4 regions of the Salinivibrio sp. YCSC6 genome follow, and region 4 is predicted to be linked to each of the others. Evidence: predicted binding sites of a transcription regulator. Region 4 holds the regulator's gene; each other region holds the start of a gene.

Region 1 (5,249 bases), 320 kb from region 4:
GCTAGAGTGATGTCTTTACCTAGCTCGTAGCCTGCTTTCTCAACCGCTTCTTTGATCGCAGCAAGCGCAGCAGCGTTTGACTCTAGGTTAGGCGCGAAACCACCTTCGTCACCAACAGCAGTGCTTAGGCCTTTGGCCTTCAGAACTTTGGCTAGGTTGTGGAATACTTCCGCACCAATGCGCAGTGCTTCTTTCAGGGTTTTCGCACCAACAGGTTGGATCATGAACTCTTGGATATCAACGTTGTTGTCCGCGTGCTCACCACCGTTGAGGATGTTCATCATTGGTAGAGGCATTGAGAACTGACCCGCAGTGCCGTTTAGTTCAGCGATGTGCTCAAACAAAGGCATGCCTTTCGCCGCCGCAGCAGCTTTTGCGTTAGCCAGAGAAACCGCTAGGATCGCGTTAGCACCGAACTTAGATTTGTTCTCAGTGCCGTCAAGGTCGATCATCACCTGATCGATGTCAGCTTGGGCTTTCGCGTCTTTACCTAGCAGTGCTTCTGCGATTGGGCCGTTAACCGCTTCAATCGCTTTCAGTACGCCTTTACCCATGAAACGTGACTTGTCACCGTCACGCAGCTCTAGTGCTTCGCGAGAACCGGTAGACGCACCTGATGGCGCTGCCGCCATACCAACAAAGCCACCTTCCAAGTGCACTTCTGCTTCTACAGTTGGGTTACCGCGTGAATCGATAATTTCACGACCTAGAACTTTAACGATCTTAGACATTGTGATTCCTCTCGTCTGTCATTGTATTCAAAAAATAAAAAGCGGCCGCCCGTCAGGACTACCGCTTCACATTTGTGTTATAGCTCACCGCGCTGCTTTTTACCTGCAGCCGCAACGAACCCGGCGAATAGCGGGTGGCCGTCGCGAGGAGTCGAGGTGAACTCTGGATGGAACTGACAGGCCACAAACCATGGATGTGCTGGGTTTTCGATGATTTCTACCAGCTTCTTGTCCGCCGACAAGCCCGATACAAGTAGACCGGTTTTTTCCAATTGTGGACGCAGCAAGTTATTCACTTCGTAGCGATGACGATGGCGCTCGTGGATTTGAGTGTTGCCATATAGCTGATGCGCTTTAGACCCTTCAGACAGGTGGCAAAGCTGTGCGCCTAGACGCATAGTGCCGCCTAAATCAGAGGATTCGCTACGCTCTTCCACGTTACCTTCTTCATCGACCCACTCGGTGATCAGTCCCACCACTGGGTATTTGCTGTCTTTGCTGAATTCGGTGGAGTTAGCTCCTTCCATCCCAGCAACATTACGGGCGTACTCAATTAACGCCACTTGCATGCCTAAACAAATGCCAAGATACGGCACTTTGTTTTCACGCGCATATTGTGCGGCAAGGATTTTGCCTTCGACGCCGCGATCGCCAAAACCGCCCGGAACCAAAATCGCATCTAAACCGTCGAGCAGCTCAGTGCCGCGGGTTTCGAGATCTTGTGAGTCAACATACTTGATGTTGACAGTCAGACGATTTTTCAATCCGCCATGCTTCAGCGCTTCGTTGACAGATTTATACGCGTCAGGCAGTTCGATGTACTTACCCACCATACCAATGGTGACTTCACCCATTGGGTTGGCTTCTTCGTAAATGACTTGTTCCCATTCAGACAGGTCGGCTTCCGGCGCTTGGATGCCAAAGCGCTGACAAACCAAGTCGTCCAGTCCTTGAGAGCGAATCAATGAAGGAATTTTGTAGATTGAATCCACATCCTTCATGGTGATAACCGCTTTCTCTGGCACGTTACAGAACAGTGCAATTTTTGCACGCTCATTGGCTGGAATTGGACGCTCACTACGGCAAACAAGGACATCCGGCTGGATACCAATTGATAGAAGCTCTTTTACCGAGTGCTGGGTCGGCTTGGTTTTCACTTCACCCGCCGCAGCCAAGTATGGCACCAAGGTAAGGTGCATAAACATCGCACGCTCACGGCCGACTTCCACGGTCAGTTGGCGAATCGCTTCAAGGAATGGCAGTGATTCAATATCACCGACAGTGCCGCCAATTTCCACGATCACCACGTCGTGACCTTCACCACCGGCGATGATGCGGTCTTTGATCGAGTTAGTGATGTGTGGAATCACCTGAATGGTCGCTCCCAGGTAATCTCCGCGGCGCTCTTTGCGCAGAACATCCGCGTATACGCGACCAGAGGTAAAGTTATTACGCTTGGTCATTTTGGTGCGGATAAAGCGCTCGTAGTGACCGAGGTCAAGGTCGGTCTCGGCGCCGTCTTCCGTGACGAATACTTCCCCGTGCTGGGTAGGGCTCATTGTCCCTGGATCCACGTTGATATAAGGGTCGAGTTTCATGATGGTGACGTTGAGGCCACGCGCTTCAAGAATGGCTGCCAATGAGGCTGCAGCAATACCCTTACCGAGGGAGGATACAACACCGCCCGTAACAAAAATGTAATTCGTCGTCATGCTAAACCTGAGAGTTGGATTTAGAGGAAATTAATGGAAATCTGGACGGGAAGTCATGATACCAGACCCCACTCACTCCCACAACGTGAAAACTATCACACACCATACTGTTTTTATTTGTCGCAAATCAATGATGAAACTTACAGCGTGTTGCTTTTTTCCTGCTTTTTGACCTGTTGCCAGGCCGATTCCAGTTCATCTAACTGACATTCTTGAATATTTTTTTCATCATTGCGTAATTGAGTTTCAACTTGACGGAAACGTCGTTCGAATTTTTGATTCGCGTTACGCAACGCGGATTCCGCATCCGTGCCTACGTGGCGTGCCAGATTTACCACCGAAAACAATAAATCGCCGATTTCTTCTTCCACCCGCGCGGGGTCTACCGGCGTGATTGCCAGTTCTTGCTCAACCTCGGCAATTTCTTCGCGTACTTTATCGAGCACCGGCGCCACCGCATCCCAATCAAACCCCACTCGCGCACAACGTTTTTGCAGTTTGTGTGCCCGCACCAGTGCGGGAAGGCCTAACGTAACGCCGTCTAACACGCTAGTGGGTTGCTCTGACGCCGCTTTGTCGGCACGCTCCTGCGCTTTAATCCCTTCCCAATCCGGGCCGTGCAGCGGCTCACCTTGGCTATCTTTAGGATCAAAGACATGCGGGTGACGACGGGTGAGTTTGTCACAAATCGCCCCCACGACGGCATCAAAATCAAAGCGATTTTGCTCGTGTCCCAATTGACTGTAGAACACTATTTGAAAGAGTAAATCGCCTAATTCATCTTTTAGGTCCGACCAGTGCTCACGCTCAATGGCATCGGCCACTTCATAGGCTTCTTCGAGCGTGTGAGGCACGATGGAGGCAAAAGTTTGGGCTTTATCCCAATCGCACCCTTTTTGTGGGTCGCGCAAGGTCGCCATGATAGTCAGTAAATCGTCAATCGACGCCATACTTCGTTATCCTTAAAAAAACGCCCTGTCGATAACAGGGCGTGATGTTTATCTGAGTCGTTTGGCTTCTACCACATCCTTGACCTGCTCCAGCCGGTTTACAATTCGGCTAAGCGTGTCGAGATCCGAAATCTCTAAATCAAAGTCCATGATAGACATCTGCTTTTTGTAATCGACTCGGCTTTGCATGCCCGCAACGCGGACTTTTTCATTGCTGAGCACGGTATTAATGTCTTTGACTAATCCGGTCCGTTCATTGGCGGATAAGCGAATGCGCACATGGTATTGCCCGACATGCCCTTTCCCCCAGACGGTCGCGATGATTCGCTCCGGCGCATGGTGACGAAGTTCGTTCAGTTGCTCACAATCCGCACGGTGTACTGAAATACCGCGTCCTTGGGTCACAAAGCCCATAATGTCATCACCTGGCAGCGGCTGACAGCAACGCGCGAGGTGGGTCATCAGGTTATCAACCCCTTCAACCACCACCGCATCACGATGGGTTTTTCCACCTACAGTTTTTTGTTCACTTTGCTGAAGTTTTTCCAGCAACTGTTGCTCTTCTTCTTCCAAGCTTGGCTTGTTGATCAGGCTGTTAATGTGATTAACCACCTGATTGATGCGCAGATCGCCACTTCCGACCCCCGCATACAGCTCTTCCAGTGAATTCACATTGAAGCGCTTAAGCGCCAAACTCGCATCTTTACTGGCACCGCCAATTTTTTGTAGTTCGGTATCGAGAATTTCTTTACCCGCGGCAATGTTTTTATCTCTGTCTTGTTTGCGGAACCAAGCGTTGATTTTTGCTCGCGCTCGGCTCGAATTCACAAAGCCTAAGCTTGGATTCAGCCAGTCACGTGAGGGGTTGGGCTCTTTTTGGGTGATAATTTCAACCTGATCCCCCATCTGTAAGTGATAGGTGAAAGGCACAATGCGTCCTTCTACCTTGGCACCAATGCAACGATGGCCGACTTCAGAGTGAATGTGGTAGGCAAAGTCGAGCGGCGTCGCACCGCTTGGCAAGTCGACCACATCACCACGCGGTGTAAAGGCATACACGCGATCATCAAAGACTTGGCTGCGCAACTCATCCAGCATTTCGCCTGAGTCTGACATCTCTTCTTGCCACGCCAAGAGTTTTCGCAGCCAGGTAATTTTCTCATCGTAGCCACTACGTCCACTGGCCGAGCCTTCTTTATACTTCCAGTGCGCCGCCACCCCAAGCTCCGCATCATCATGCATTTGACGGGTGCGAATTTGAATTTCAACCGGTTTGCCTTCCGGCCCCAATACGACGGTATGAATCGACTGATAACCGTTGGGTTTAGGGTTGGCGACGTAATCATCGAACTCTTTCGGCAAGTGGCGATATTTGGTGTGCACCGCGCCCAATGCGGCGTAACAGTCTTGTAGCTCTTCGGCGATAATGCGCACCGCACGTACATCAAACAGTTCATCAAACTGCAGATTTTTTTTCTGCATTTTGCGCCAAATACTGTAGATATGCTTGGGACGGCCATACACTTGCGCGTTGATATGAGAAGCTTCCATCGCCTGCTGCAGATCGGTGACAAACGCGGTAATGTAGTTTTCGCGATCGATGCGCCGCTCAGCCAGTTGCTTCGCGATTTGTTTATAGGTCTGCGCGTGCTGGTAGCGGAAGGCGTAGTCTTCGATTTCCCATTTTAACTGACCAATACCGAGACGGTTGGCCAATGGTGCATAGATGTTGGCACTCTCTTTCGCCGCCTGCAGACGCACCTCTTCCGGTGCATCTTTAACTTCACGCAGATAGCAAATACGTTCCGCCAGCTTGATCACCACGCAACGGAAATCTTCGACCATAGACAGCAACA
Region 2 (5,249 bases), on a different replicon from region 4:
ATGGCATCGCGCCACTTCGGATTGTTGGCGGCGAGTAGGCGATAGATACCCGGCTTGCCAGACCGCTTACACTCCAGCAATGCATCCGTGATGCCAGCATAAGCAGAAACCACAAAAATTCGGTTATAAGGGTTAGACGGGTACAAAAAGATATTATCCATGACAGCGTCGAACGCTGACATTGATGTACCGCCGATCTTTTCAACGGTATGATTCATGTGAGCTCCTTGTGGGCTTTTATGAATTGAAGTCGTCGATTGGGTTTACAGGGGCAGCATCCCGCTGCCCCAAGACGGTTAATCGACCAGAGGGTAAACACCGTTTTCGTCATGTGTCTCTTGCCCAGTAATCGGTGGGTTAAAGACACAGGCCATGACCATATCAACACCCTTATTAGCGCGAAGCTGGTGCTCGTCATGTTTGTCAAGAATGTACAGTGTGCCAGGTTTGATTGGATACACTTTACCGTCGTCGGTCGTTTCAATCTCACCTTCACCTGACATGCAATACACAGACTCTAAGTGATTCTGGTAATGGATATGTGTGTCAGTATTGGCGTAAATAGTAGTAATGTGGAATGAGAAGCCCATGTTGTCATCGCGCAACAACATACGGACACTTTCCCAATTTTCAGCCACTACGCGGCGTTCACTGTTTTGGCATTCTTCTAATGTGCGAACAATCATGTCAATCCTTTATACGTCTGTTTGTTAGTGGGTGAGAGCTTTGAATTAAGACGCTTTTTTCAATTTGTCTTTTTTGTATTGCTCAACCGACTTAACAAAAATCTGCAGGCCTTTCTCCATTTCAGCTTCGCTGACTGTCAATGGTGAGAAGAATTTGATCACTTCATCATCAGGGCCAGCTGTTTCGATGATCATACCGTGCTCGAAACAAAGGCTTGTGATGGCATCTGAGATATCACCATTCTTACATGCGATACCCTGCATCAGGCCACGACCTTTGATGGTGTCGAACAGATCACCATTTTTCGCTAAAACGTCTTTCAACACTTTATTGAGTTGATCAGCACGCGCTTGGATATGGGTTTGGAACTGATCATCTAGCCAGTAAGTTTCAATCGCTTCTGCGGCTGTCACAAATGCATGGCTGTTACCACGGAATGTACCGTTATGTTCGCCAGGTGCCCATTGATCCAGCTCAGGTTTCAGTAGAACCAGTGCCATTGGTAGGCCATAACCACCAATCGACTTCGACAAGGTCACGATATCTGGGTTGATACCTGATGGCTCGAAGCTAAAGAAAGTACCAGTACGGCCACAGCCAGCTTGAATATCATCGACGATCATCAATATGCCATGTTCTTTACAGATGCTCTCTAGGCGTTGCAGCCACTCATTAGAAGCCGCATTGAGACCGCCTTCACCTTGAACGACTTCAAGTAAGACAGCGGCGGGTTTATCTCCACCTGTTAGACCGCTTGAGGCATCGTTTAGCATGGTTTCGAACAGTGTGAGACCGTCAACATCGGCATAGCCGTCATACGGAATACGTGTTACCGCGTTATTCACTGGCATACCGCCGCCACCGCGATGATGATGATTACCGGTCACAGCGAGTGCGCCGTAGGTACAGCCGTGGAAGCCGTTCGTAAATGAAACGATGTTTGGGCGACCTGTCACTTTTCGTGCCAGCTTCATCGCCGCTTCAACAGCATTTGTACCGGTTGGACCCGTGAACTGGAATTTATAGTCCAAGTTACGTGGTGCCAAGATGTGCTCTTTAAATACCTCGAGAAAGCGTGCTTTTGCACCGGTGTGCATATCCAAGCCGTGGGTAATCCCATCTTTCTCGATGTACTCAATCAGCGCTTTTTTCAGCGTCGGATTATTGTGTCCGTAGTTAAGCGAACCGGCGCCAGCAAGAAAATCGAGGTAGCGCTTGCCGTCAACGCCAGTGATCCAACAGCCCTTCGCGCTTTCAAACACGACGGGGAAGTTGTTGGCGTAACATTGAACATTTGACTCCTGCGATTTAAAGATATCCATAACTCATCCTGTTATTTTTTGAGTGGAATTCGGAAAAGGTATTCGGTGTCATGTTCACCGTTAAAGTGCTCTTGTTCATCAAGGAACACTGAGCGCTGACCACCTGTACCGTAGAGGCGGTCTACCTTTTTGAACAGCGCCCAAGATCCGGCGTTGTCTTCTGTGATCGTGGTTTCAATGAATCGAATGTCTTGTGACACTTTGCGCGCCAGTAACGCTTCGACCATTGAAAGGGCAAGCCCTTCTCCACGTGCTTTGGGCGATACGGCTACCTGCCACACAAAAAATGTGTCTGGTTGCTCTGGACGAATGTAGCCAGAGACGAAGCCGTGAATGTCGCCGTCACGCTCTGCCACAACACAGGTCTCTTTGAAGTGCGTTGCCTGTAAAAAGTTGCAGTAGGCGGAGTTCACATCCAACGGAGGGCACTGGGTGATTAATCGATAGATGTCGCCACCATCACGAATCGATGGCTTACGAAACACAAACCGCGTGCTCGGTTTTATCTGTTTACGGTCAAGGACTTCGTTTTCAAGAACTGCCGTATCTGTCGTTTTTGATCGCCACATAATTGTTTTGTGCTCTAACGAATTCGTTATATATAATAGGCGCTGAATTTTGTTTATCAACCCCGGATTTCGCTAATCGGTTTATCACTACTCAGTAAGTAACTGATATTAGTAAAATTTGTTAATGTTAAAATTTTTATTAACCATAATACTTTGATGCGTAACATTTACTGGCCTAAATGTATTGACGATTCTCAATCTGGTGTGACTCATGCCACAAAGATGGGGGAGCGGCTTGGACTTCGTCTCAGTTGAAGTTGAATGAGGTGAAAAGAGTGGCTTTAAAAATAGACGTAAAAGAGATTTTACTAGACAAAAAGCCTAGTCACCTTTGATGCTTGTGAATCTAATAGGGTGACTAGGCGGATTGAGGCGACTGGCTAAGGAATTCGCGATATTGTCTGTCTTCTTTGACGACGTGGTGCACCCACCAGTAACGCAAAAACTTGAAAAAGACTGAAGGGTACAGTTCAGGATCCGCCTGGCATTGCAGTAACACATAATGTGCTTGCCGTGATAAACGTTCATGGATGGCTGCATGTTCTTTGTATTTGGGGTAGGCGAGATCGTGAAGAATGTCTTCTTCTAGCTGGAAGTGGGACACAATGTAGTCTCGAAACCGCTGGGCGAGATCATCAAAATCTCCTTTTTCACCATCTGCATGGTGATACGCGATAGCCTCATAGGTGTCATTGATGATAGCCAGTAATTGCTTGTTACTGGCATCGAGATCTGGGTGCCCCACAGAATATTTATCCTGCCAACGAATGAACTTTCTGTCTTTGCTCTCTGCTGTTGGATGTTCAGGAGTTACTGGGGGGGCTGTTACGCCAACGGTTGGACTCGCCTCTGTAATTCTTTCGATTTTCTCCTGTTCTTCTTCAGTGAAGACAACGGCACCATTGTGCTCAAAATCGGTCGATTTGGCCGGATCGGCCTGATACATCTCAAAGTAGTACTTAGGTGGCTTTTTGGATTTTGTATCTCTGGCTAGTTGTTGAATGCGATTTTCGAGGTCTTGTTTTCTAACGGGTTTGACCATGAATGCGTCAACATCATAGCGGATGCATTCGCTTATCACTGATTGGGAGGCATTAGCGGTGAGAATGATGATCGGGACATCGTGCTGTAGGTGGTAGCGACCACTACGGATAAGCCTAAGCATCTCCAAGCCATCGATAGGCTCCATCTGTAGGTCAGTGATAATTAAACTAGGTTGTTCGTGAAAGGCCCTTGATATAGCTTCAGCACCATCAGCCGCCGTGATAACGGATTTGATCCCTAGCGCTTGTGCCATCAAACCTATGGTATCTCGAATCATCTCATGATCATCTACCACTAAACAACGAGATAGCATACTCCCTCCTGCTAAAGCGCTAACCGTCTTAAAAGCGTAGTAAATGGCGAGTTTTGCTGCAGAGTGATTTGTAGAATTTTTTATACGTTTTTGCGGGGAGTGAGAGATTACGCATACAAAAAAAGGCGCCTAAACAGGCGCCTTTTCTTCTTAAATCTGGTTTAGCTTACAGGCGAGTTACGTTCGCTGCCTGTGGGCCTTTTTGACCTTGCTCGATATCGAACTCAACCTGTTGGCCTTCTGCTAGAGTGCGGAAGCCTTCACCAACGATGGCGCGGAAGTGAACGAATACGTCTGGACCGTTCTCTTGCTGGATAAAACCGAAACCTTTTTCTTCGTTAAACCACTTAACGGTACCATTAGCTTTAGACATGATGTCTCCTGAATATATTAACTAGGTGTAGCAGTGACGCGAGTGCCATTAATCGTTCTATGGGCAAATGTAGCGAATATCTTCAGGACAACTAACTTTCCAGCCAAACGGTAGGGTGTTTCGATGTTTCTATATTCAATTGCTGCATAAATTTCCGATTAGCGAAGCCGCTTAACAGCTCCAAGAGGACTACGCGTAATTTGCGCGTCAGTTTACTGTTGGCTGTGACGATGGTCGCCTTTCAGCTTTCAGTAACGTCAACCAACACGGTTGAACAGTAGCGAGAATACACGCAAAAGAATGTGAGGTAAATCTCTTTTCGCACTTTATATCCGGTTTATTTTGAGTGAATGATTGAAAGTGAGATCAAGCGCCGAGATTTTTGTCAGGATTAAGCAAATCAATGGCGAAAACCGCGTCCTGTATTGGGATGGATGTCAAAGATGCTATCGGACGCTGTCTTTTTTCATCGACATTGACGTACTCTTAATGCTTTCTACGAGTAGCAGCGCGTTGCTGTTTGTCGATCCTCTACTGATAGGAACCCTAATGAACGAAATGGTCTCTCTTACTAGCGCGTTTAGCGTTTGGATTGTACTCGCAATCCTAGTGATTGTTTTCTTGCGTGGCTCGGTAAAGTTTGTTCCGCAAAACACCGCCTATGTGATTGAGCGTTTTGGTAAATATTACAAAACGATGGAAGCGGGCTTGAACTTTATTGTGCCTTTTATCGACCGTCTAGCCTATGAACGTACGCTAAAAGAGCAAGCGTTCGATGTGCCGAGTCAGTCGGCCATTACCCGAGACAACATCTCTCTAGTCGTAGATGGTGTGCTTTATATCAAAGTGCTGGATCCTTACAAAGCTTGCTACGGCGTCGATGACTATATCTACTCCGTGACTCAACTGGCGCAAACCACAATGCGTAGTGAAGTGGGTAA
Region 3 (5,249 bases), 990 kb from region 4:
TTTTAACTCCAAAAAAGACTCCGATTTTTTATTGAATCTATAGTTTTGCAGATTTGGTATAACGAATGATATGGATTCCCCCTTTTGAAGATTTGTCACACTTAAGTGCGGCCTTTAATAACGGAGATAACCATATCTACTCAATTTTTGGTATTGATCTCGCCACGCACCACTTTTCTCTTCACGCGGTGGATGACTACAAAAAGTCGCCATTATTGCCTGTGTGCGGAAGATGGTAGTGATGTTAAATTAGATGCTCAGAGCCCGTGTAATGAGAGATAGCAATAGCGCAAAAAATTAACTATTGACGCCATTACCTCTTATTATGTTCGCACCTATAGCGCTATGACAGCCTCAATTTCTATCTGTAAATCCGCATGAATCAGTTTGGAAAATTCTGCCAATGAGAGACCTTCTATATGTGTTTGCCGTAAGCAATGACTTAATGGCGGAAATGACAGAACGAAGTAGACGACTTTGTTGTTCGAGAGCATTGGCTGCTGCGCAGCAAAAAAATGCTATTGCCTATTGACTGGAGAAGGGCTCATATGTGTTGGCTATTTTTTTCGCAGTGCAGAGGAAAATGTTGCGACACTCCCATTGCTGAGCCACGTGATAATCTAAGGTGTGTATCACGATAATGGGCATAGCAATTATCAACTAAGTTGATTGTAGCTTTTATTGCAACCAGTACCTCTTGCACAACTAATTCACTAATTTTGTCACGGGAACTTTCATAAATTCCAACTAAATCATAACCAGTATTGTCGATGACTTTGCCCTCCATCCATGACATATTTTTGAACATCTGGTCGTCACCTGTATAAAGCTCACTAAAACCTTTATGAGCTCGGTCATTGCGATCAGTCCTCAGTTCTTCACCCGTTTTATCTAAGATTATTAAGTCTTCAAGAATTTCTGGATGCTGAGCTTTAAGCGCCTTTTTCAACTGCTTTATATTCAACTGAAAATCGGAAAGCCCAAGTTCCAAAACTTCATTCACAAAGTGGAAAGCTATATCTCGCAAGCTGGAGAAACGAAATAGCGTCAAATCTACGACAGATTTAAGCCAGTCATATCTGTTTATATCTTGAACACTAGATTTCACCGGAACAGTCTCAACTCCAAGCATTTGAGGGATTACCCGTAAATCGATGAACTGTTGCTCAAGCATATTAAACCGAACATAAGTTAAATGTGCATAAGCCATGTGTGGGTCAGCTTCAGAAAACTCTTGCCAATTTTGGTAAGGCAAGTCATGGAGAAAATAACAATTTATCGAATCATATAAGACCGCTTTGAAGCGAGAATCTTCCAAATCCCACCAATAATATTCATTGTTCATAGATACTCACAATTTCCGATTGATAGCTAACACCAGCCATAAACGGCGGCCCGACCGGGACGTCCGGTGGAGGCCACGTCTTTTGTGGCCGTAACGAATTTGATGGCCTTGTTATATGTTGAATTTCTCATTCATGCGCTCGATTAAACTACGGCACTTTTCCGAATCAATGGAAACAGAAGTGCTAACCGGATGGTAGATGCCAAACTGCTGACGGACGGTCTCAGGTGAAATCCCCTCGTTTAAAGCCTTAGCGGTAGCCTTCCACTTTACCTGAAGCCTATGCCTGCAATTACCATCCAAACGGTCTCCCTTATCCCCCACTGCTATCAACCGATATTTAACAGGGTCTGTTACGACTCCCCACCCAACTGCTCCAAACCCTTTCGCGTATGCAACGACGACGTCACCCGGAATGTACCTTGTCAGGATCTTCTCACCTTGATCACCAGGCGAATCCTCGAAACAAGCCGGAATTTGCCGATTGTCTACCAGGAATGTCCACCAATCTTGGTCAGCTCTGGCAATATTGTGCCAATAGTAGCCGGGCTCCCGAACACTTGACGCAAAACTGACTGGATACAGCGCCTCGTTTGCTCTATCAAACACCACGGAAAATGAGAGTAATTTCTTGCCTTCTATTTCTACCGGGGAATAAGTTATACAGCGGAATGATATTCCTTTGGAGCTCAACCACTCCCCCATAGAGAACAGAGTTGAATCAAAGGATCTCGCCATCAAGATTACACGGGAGTTGCGGTTCAAATCTTCGATCTCGGCATTGTCCCCGACAAATCCGAGGATCATATCCTCGGAAAGCGTGTCCTTTTGTCCAAATTTCTTAACGAAATTCTTTCCTGAATAAGCTGAAAAATCCGCCAGATACTGAAGTGCTTGCGTTTCGACACCAAGATGCCCTTGGTCCCGCTTGAGCTCGATTACTACGCCGTTACCCGCTCGATCCATTGCGAGGATGTCGGCTCTTTTCTTGTTGCGAGTTCGTACTTGGTTGCTCAAAAGCAACAACGGCTCACCAAAAACAGCTTCAGAAAGAATCGGCGGGCCATCATCTTCTCTAGTGATGAGATATTTCTCTATATCGAGCTCACGCGGCATCCACGAAGATTTTACCGATCGTAGTACACCTGACTTCTCATCTACCTCGTAAAGCATCGATTACCCTCTGAGTGGATACATATAACATTGTATTAGTATGCGTGCTAGATTTGTCAAAATCGTTATACGCATCTTTTATCGTCTAAGTTACTGTTATCAAGAAAATTTTACCAATCAAAACAATCACCTCGCCTGCGAAAGTGTGCATGCCGCCTATCAAGGTTGAGGCGTTCACACCATCCGAAACGATACCAACTAACCCATCAAGCGTTACCACGCAGGAGCGTGGGAACGAGGTGACCAGCCCACAGCGACAATGAATTGGCTTTATTCCCCACGCTACCGCCCTCTGGTTGGCGGCGTCCAAAAGGCCATGTATGGGCGAGAATTTTAGGGGGCTTAGATTATCAAACGCTGGGTAATGTGTTTAGACAGAGGCGTCTAAAATGTTGGCGTGGTCAGGGTTTGGGGATTTGTGGGGGCATAAATGCAAAAAAGCCGCTGAATAATCAGCGGCTTTTAGATATGTGGCGGAGAGATAGGGATTTGAACCCTAGAAGGGCTATTAACCCTTGCCGGTTTTCAAGACCGGTGCTTTCAACCACTCAGCCATCTCTCCGGAACGCGGCGTATATTATTGGGTTCGCTGTGGCTTGTAAACCCTTTATTTGCCGCTTTTGGTCTGTTCGCTCAAGCCGTGATCAGGTTGGCGATATTGCTAGCAAAAGGCGATTAGCTTGCCGCCAATCGCCCTACTTTACTGAGACACTTTAACCGAGTCTCGTTACCGCGCAGTACTTATAGCGCGATAAAAATACCCGCCAGTGCGGCACTCATTAGGTTGGCAAAGGTGGCGGCAATCACTGCGCGCACGCCTAAGCTTGCCACATCTTTGCGACGCTCCGGCACCATCGCACCGATAGAGCCGAGCTGAATGGCAATCGAGCCGATATTCGCAAAGCCACACAAGGCAAAGGTCACAATAACTTGGCTTTGCACCGACAAGTTCGCTTTGATATCAGCAAACGATAAGAAGGCAACAAACTCGTTAAGCGCAATTTTCTGGCCAAGTAAGTTACCCACGGTGAAGATCTCGTGCACCGGTACACCGGTGAGTAGTGCCAGCGGTGAGAACAGGTAGCCAAACAGCATTTCTAGGCTTAGACCGTCAATGTCGACCAACTCACCTAAACTACTCAGCCCAGCGTTTAGCATCGCAATCACGCTGATAAAGGCCACCAGCATGGTGCCCACAGCCACCGCGACTTTCATGCCGTTCATCGCGCCGCTGGCGAGGGCGTCAATCGCATTGGCTTGGTCGCTGTCACTGATCTCTACATGGTTTTGTTCTGCGGGCGTCTGTGTTTCCGGCACAATGATTTTTGCCATCAAAAGTCCGCCGGGGGCAGCCATAAAGCTCGCGGCAATCAGGTATTTCAAATCGACACCCATCGCTGCATATCCGCCTAACACACTACCGGCGACCGAGGCCATGCCTCCCACCATCACAGCGAAGAGTTCAGAGCGTGTCATTTGGCTAAGAAAAGGGCGAACAACCAAAGGAGATTCGCCCTGAGAAAGAAAGATGTTGCTGGTTGCCACCAGAGACTCTGCTCGGCTGGTGCCGAGTAATCGCTGTATGCCACCGCCGAGAAGTTTAATAACCCACTGCATAATGCCGAGATGATAAAGGAGGGATATCAGCGCACTGATAAAAATGATTAGCGGCAGAACTTTAACAGCGAAAATAAACCCATCGTTGGCGAGAGGGCCAAATACAAACTCAATGCCTTCGTTGGCAAATGAAAGCAGCTTCGCCGCGCCATTGCTCATAGAGCCCAGCATGGCTTGTCCTACTGGAATGTAAAGCACCAGTGCGGCAAAACCCGCTTGTAGGCCAAATGCCCCAAGCACTGTACGCCAGTTGATCGCTTTACGGTTAGAGGAGAACGCATAGGCGCACAAAAACAGAGCGACGATGCCGGCCGCACTATAGAGAAGTTGCATAAATAGAATACCTTGCCGTGTTGTGTTGCACTTGCGGTACAGATGAGTACGACACGCTGCCAAGGTGGCAAGAGGTTCCATCATGCGTTTCATCGTACCGCGGGTTCGGTGAAGGTGGGCCCAACCTTGGACACTTTTTCTTCAGCCGCGAATCGCGACACAGCCACTCTTTGCCTTTGGGCTGGCGAAGAGCGCATGTTGGGCGGGCATTCTATTGTGATTTGAATCGCATTTCCAGCTAAATTTGGCCTTTGATCACATTTTATTCTCAGCCGCTCACTGAGCGCTACGACGATGGTCGGATAGGCTGCGAGACGGGTTTTTGGCAAGATTGATTGACACAGATCGCTCATATGTTATTGATAACCTGCTATTGACAATAAAATTAATCAAATAGCGATAAAAACAAACACAACAACGCAATTATTATAAAGGAAACAATCATGCAAACCGTCTCTCCTCATGAGGCCGGGTCGCGTTTATCTGTGATCCAACGTGTTCGCGCCTTGGGGCCGGGCATTATGATGGCCGCTGCAGCCGTGGGTGGCTCTCATCTGGTTGCCTCAACCAAAGCCGGTGCCATTTATGGTTGGCAATTGGCCGCATTAATCCTGCTGGTAAATCTCTTTAAATACCCTTTTTTCCGCGCAGGCGTGCAATACACGGCAGGAACCGGCGAAACCTTAGTAGAGGGCTATGCACGCCTCGGCCGCGGGTATCTGTGGCTTTTTATCGTGCTCAGCGCGGTATCCGGCGTGATCAATACAGCCGCACTGACTTT
Region 4 (5,249 bases):
AAAGGAGAGCGATGCTCTCCTTTTTTGGTTGGCGGTGTTTAGCGACTTTCAATATCGAGCCAGAATGTATCGTCAATTGCCTGAGTCTCATTACTCAGATGTGGGTTGTCGACCCGAATAAAGGTGCGCTCACCAATATTGGCTTTCTCAAAGGTCTCTTTTACCAGAGGGGCATTCTCAAAAAATTCGATGAAGGATCCGTCTTGATAGGCGGCCGCAAAGGCATCGTTGAGCATGGTCGCTACCTCTGGGTTTTGGGGCGATACAAACAAGAACATTGGGAAGCGGTAGATTAGCATTAAGTGCGGATCAACCAACAGATTTGTATATTGAGGTCGCTCTGCCAGCTCGCTAAAAGGTTCGATAAGCGCACGCGGGAAGAGGTCGGCCCGTCCGGTATCGACGCCTTTAAAGATATTCTCAAAGCTTGAGATTTCTCGAACCCGAAATCCCGCCGACTGCAAGACCTTCACATCCGCCCAGCCTTGCCCTTGGATCATGGTCAGATTATTGAGCCCAGCTTGGTCACTGATTTGTGCAAGCTTGGGTTCGGTGGCTTGATTGGTAATGAACAAGCGATGGCCTAATAGACCCCGAAAGACTGGATAACGGATGGGAAGTAACTCTGACTCAAGGGTACGGTCGGCCCCGAGCCAATCTACCGTCAGTCGTCCTTGTTTTAGCATTTCCACTTTACGAGACTGAGAGCCAATTTGGCCTTGAAAGGCCTGTAAAGTGACAGACTCACCTGATTTTTCCGCTAAAAACTCAATCAAGTCGATAGCGTATAAATCGAGGGCAGAGCCAGCCCGTGGTTCTGGATGGACAATGGTGATATTCGCCGCAGCAGTTGAAGAAACCGCCGCGAGTAGCAATGCAGCAAGGGTTTGACGTAAGCTTCTCATAAACGACATCCTGTTAATCAGTTGTTAGATGGGTCGTTTCTGAAGTGTAGAACTTAGGTAATGAGTTTCCAGTCAATAAAAATAAAAAAACCGACGCAAAAGCGCCGGTTTTGTCGCAACACGCGAGGATTAGCGTGTGCCGTAAACCACAATGGTTTTACCGTGAGCTGAGATAAGGTTCTGCTCTTCCAGCATTTTAAGGATACGCCCAACTGTCTCACGCGAACAGCCAACAATCTGACCAATCTCTTGACGCGTGATCTTGATTTGCATGCCGTCAGGGTGAGTCATGGCGTCAGGTTGCTTCGCCAAGTTCAGTAGGGTCTGCGCAATGCGGCCGGTCACGTCCAGGAAGGCAAGGTCTCCCACTTTCTGGCTGGTCACTTGCAGGCGACGCGCCATCTGAGAGGATAGACGCATCAAAATGTCTGGGTTAACTTGGATCAGCTGGCGGAATTTCTTGAATGAAATTTCTGCTACTTCGCAAGGTGATTTCGCACGTACCCATGCGGTGCGCTCTTGGTCCTCTTCGAACAGACCAAGTTCGCCGATGAAGTCACCTTGGTTAAGGTAAGACAGGATCATCTCCTTGCCTTCTTCATCTTTGATTAGTACGGCCACAGAACCTTTCACGATGTAGTACAAGGTCTCCGCCTTTTCCCCTGCATGGATCAGAGTACTTTTGGACGGGTACTTGTGAATATGACAATGTGAAAGGAACCACTCGAGTGTAGGGTCTGTTTGAGGTTTTCCTGGAACCATATAACTTATTTCCTCTGCATGTGTTGCCCGGCAACGACGTCCTGTCTTTGTCTGAATGGAAACCCATCAGTCCAATGCACAGAATACGAGGTCTTGGCGCAGGCTACAAGCTCACTGTATGTTAACAAGAGTGTATCTTTTTTCTATCTGGATTTCTTGATTTTGATCTAAGCCAACCGCCTAAAAAATCGGCAAAAATGTGGCTAAGATCACGACCTGAGAAGTAATACACGTTAAGTGCGCTACGGCGGTTAACCTATCTTGCCTTTCTCAATCAACTGTTGGATCAAGGGGCGAATAATCAGCTCCATCGCAAATCCCATTTTACCGCCGGGCACGACCAGCGTGTTGTGCCGAGACATAAAGGCGCCACTGATCATTTGCAGTAAATAAGGAAAATCGACGTTCTTCATGCCACGAAAGCGGATCACAACAAAGCTTTCGTCGAGTGAAGGGATCCCTTTTGCATTCAGCGGGTTGGATGTGTCTACGGTCGGGACACGTTGGAAGTTAATATGTGTGCGAGAAAACTGCGGCGTAATGTAGTGCAAATAATCATCCATGGAGCGCACGATCGAGTCCGTGACAGCCTCGCGGGAATGGCCTCGGTCGCGCGTATCGCGGACAAACTTTTGAATCCACTCCAAGTTAACGATAGGCACCATGCCGATCAGTAAATCAACATGTTGGGCGACATTGACGTCACCATCCACCACCCCGCCATGCAAGCCTTCATAAAATAATACGTCGGTATTTTCAGGCAGATCTTGCCAGGGGGTGAAGGTGCCCGGCATTTGGTTATAAGGCACGGCTTCATCAAAGGTGTGTAGATAACGACGGTATTTACCTGTGCCTTGTTCGCCATATTCTTTAAAAAATTGCTCAAGGCGTGGGAAGTCGTTGGCCGTGGGGCCAAAGTAGCTAATATGACGACCTTGTTCACGGGCTTTACGGATCTCAACATCCATTTCTGGCCGCGTGAAGCGGTGAAAGCTATCGCCCTCTAACCAAGAGGCTTTGATGTTCATCATATTGAACATCTTACGAAACGCTTCGGAGGTCGTGGTTGTGCCTGCGCCGGATGAACCGGTCACAGCGATGATTGGGTGTTTAGCCGACATGACGAGCCCTGTCATTGATCAGTCTGAATTTACACCGCAGCCCACAAGGTGAGGCGGTGTTACGGTCTGAGATCGCGCTGACGACGAATATCCACTGTCTCATGCAGCTCAGAGTATACAATCACGGCGTCGCCGGATTTTAATTGTTCACGCACTTGTTCAACTTTCTCAGCAAAGCTGACTTCCTGCTCACCGTAATCTGTCCCTTCCCGCAACACAAAGTGTTCAATTAAATTGGTCAAGGTTTCGGCTGGCACAGATTGCCATGGAACCATCATACTACATCACCTTTTGCTGACATCGGGATGGCACGGACGCCATCTCCATGCTTAGGTTGTGAATTAGCTCCCATTTTACCGAATTATGCGTGTAGGTGCAGTGCATCTATGTCGATTTAATCACAATTTATCGTGACGATTGGGGCATCAGGTGTCGAGTTGCTCAGCTATCCACGCGGGCACTGCCTCTTCCAACCATAAACGCGGTGCACGCCAACGGCCAGTGACAAACCCAACATGTCCGCCATGGTCAGTGAGTTGATAGCGTATATTGGCCGGTAATGGCGTGGTTGGGATCACCGCATCAGTCATAAAAGGATCGTCTTTGGCATGAATGATGGTCAAAGGGGCGCGGATCGCAGGCAACACGGATAGGCCACTGCATTGCTGGTAGTAATGATGTGCGTCCTCAAACCCATGCAGTGGTGCGGTGACGGTTTGATCAAACTCGAATAAGGTCGAAATACGGGGCTGCTCGCCAGCTTGCCAACGACCCACTTGGGCGTGTCGCGTGAGCTTATCTGACAGGGTTTGCCGCATCGAGCGGAGTAGGTACGCTTGGTAGACACGTGAGAACCCTTGCTGAATGCGTAACGAGCAGGCGGCAAGGTCTAAGGGGGGTGACACTGCGCAGCCACTGGAGACAATCGGATCGTCCGCATACTCTGCCAAATAGCGCACCAGCATGTTGCCGCCTAGCGATACGCCCACGGCATGAATGGGATGCTGAGGATAACGCATGCGTAATGTGGTCAAAAAATAGCGCGCATCCTGTGTCTCGCCTGAGTGATAAGTGCGCGGGACGCGGTTTAAGCGGCCACTGCAACTACGAAAGTGCATCACCACACCGCACCAGCCTTGGCGCTGAAAAGCAGCCAGTAATCCATTCGCGTACGGGCTATGAAAACTGCCAGCGAGGCCATGAAAAAGGACCACTATCGGTTGGCCGGGCTGAGGCGTCTGTGTCCAAGCGAGATCGACGAAATCACCATCCGGTAAATCCAGCTGCTGCCATAAAGGAGAGATCACGGGTTGCCGCCGCATCAGCCGTGGCATGATGGTTTGTAGATGAGGATTACGGGCGCTGGGAATCGGTTCAAAGGGCGTCATCAGCGTCTCCTTGCTCATCGTCTTTGATCACACTGGCGCGCAGAGCGGGATAGAGCGATTTGGCCGAGGGCGAGAGCTGACGGCAATAATACGCCAACGGCGAGGGCGACTCGGTCAGCCATGTTTGTTGATTCAAGGCGTGGATGAGGTCTTGTTGTTGGAACTTCTCGAGGCTGAGCTCGAAATTCAGCATTTTTTTATATTGTCCCGCGCCAACGCGCGGTTTGATATCGCGACGTAGGTTGCGGTAGGCAATCAGCAAATGCTCAGAGCGGCTGAGCGATTGTTTAAGTTGGCTGAGGCTCTCTGGGGCAAGGCCATAGCCATGGCTTTCCAACCAAGCCAGCAACAGGGCAAGGTTGACGTTACCCTGATGCTGATCTTGCAATTTAAGACACGCCTGTTTGACGTCTTGCTTGCCATAGTGTTGCAAACAAAACTGCCACAGGTCGGCTGCATTCGCTTGGCCGGGAATTAGGCTTGATTGAATGCCGCCTCCATGGCTTCCAGTTCTTCCTGTCGCTCCATCCATTCTTGCTCTACCTCTTCCAGCGCTGATTTGGCATCAGCCTGGCGTTGTAATTGTTCCGCGAGTTGGGCTTTTTGGTCTGCGCCATAAATTGTTGGGTCGGCCAGTTTGGTCTCTGCATCGGCAATAATGGCAGAGAGCTGTTCGATTTTTGTGTCTAGGCTGTCAATTTTTTTACGAAGTGGCGCGGTTTTTTGGCGAAGTTCTGCCTCGCGACGCTTTTGTGCCTTACGATCGACCTGACGTTGCTGGGGGGCGGCTTTGTCATCGGCGTTTTGTTTTTTACTTTCCGCACGGTCGGCACGCTGTTGCTCGCCAAGCCAGCGATGGTAGTCGTGTAAGTCACCGTCAAAGGGTTGCACCGCGCCGTTGTCGACAAGATAAAGATCGTCGGTGGTCGCGCGCAGCAAAAAGCGATCATGGCTTACGATCACCATCGCCCCTTCAAACGATTGTAGGGCAAGCGTCAAGGCTTGGCGCATATCTAAATCAAGGTGGTTGGTCGGTTCGTCAAGCAGCAGCAGGTTAGGCTTTTGCCACACCA

What was found. Region 4 encodes CRP, which controls carbon source genes, mostly activating them, when cyclic AMP is high. Its sites were predicted from a motif close to TGTGANNNNNNTCACA; they were not measured.
Region 1: the regulator CRP is predicted to act here: its motif matches at 2,528-2,543, upstream of E8E00_RS10720 (CTP synthase).
Region 2: the regulator CRP is predicted to act here: its motif matches at 2,782-2,797, upstream of ectA (diaminobutyrate acetyltransferase).
Region 3: the regulator CRP is predicted to act here: its motif matches at 4,684-4,699, upstream of E8E00_RS07600 (NupC/NupG family nucleoside CNT transporter).

Annotation. Positions count from the first base shown of each region.
Region 1 is NZ_CP039516.1:2,318,443-2,323,691, forward strand. It holds gene eno (phosphopyruvate hydratase) at 1-731, opposite strand, end outside; gene E8E00_RS10720 (CTP synthase) at 809-2,443, opposite strand; gene mazG (nucleoside triphosphate pyrophosphohydrolase) at 2,584-3,393, opposite strand; gene relA (GTP diphosphokinase) at 3,442-5,249, opposite strand, start outside.
Region 2 is NZ_CP039517.1:586,741-591,989, forward strand. It holds gene E8E00_RS16420 (aspartate kinase) at 1-218, opposite strand, end outside; gene E8E00_RS16425 (ectoine synthase) at 297-686, opposite strand; gene ectB (diaminobutyrate--2-oxoglutarate transaminase) at 732-2,009, opposite strand; gene ectA (diaminobutyrate acetyltransferase) at 2,021-2,578, opposite strand; gene E8E00_RS16440 (bacteriohemerythrin) at 2,937-3,935, opposite strand; gene E8E00_RS16445 (cold-shock protein) at 4,102-4,308, opposite strand; gene E8E00_RS16450 (slipin family protein) at 4,858-5,249, shown strand, end outside.
Region 3 is NZ_CP039516.1:1,651,917-1,657,165, forward strand. It holds gene E8E00_RS07580 (hypothetical protein) at 1-1, opposite strand, end outside; gene E8E00_RS07585 (Cthe_2314 family HEPN domain-containing protein) at 545-1,345, opposite strand; gene E8E00_RS07590 (hypothetical protein) at 1,457-2,518, opposite strand; tRNA gene E8E00_RS07595 (tRNA-Ser) at 2,990-3,080, opposite strand; gene E8E00_RS07600 (NupC/NupG family nucleoside CNT transporter) at 3,260-4,468, opposite strand; gene E8E00_RS07605 (NRAMP family divalent metal transporter) at 4,912-5,249, shown strand, end outside.
Region 4 is NZ_CP039516.1:2,639,564-2,644,812, reverse strand. It holds gene E8E00_RS12330 (hypothetical protein) at 39-905, opposite strand; gene crp (cAMP-activated global transcriptional regulator CRP) at 1,035-1,667, opposite strand; gene E8E00_RS12320 (phosphoribulokinase) at 1,919-2,788, opposite strand; gene E8E00_RS12315 (YheU family protein) at 2,848-3,066, opposite strand; gene E8E00_RS12310 (hydrolase) at 3,214-4,176, opposite strand; gene E8E00_RS12305 (TIGR02444 family protein) at 4,163-4,708, opposite strand; gene E8E00_RS12300 (ABC transporter ATP-binding protein) at 4,651-5,249, opposite strand, start outside.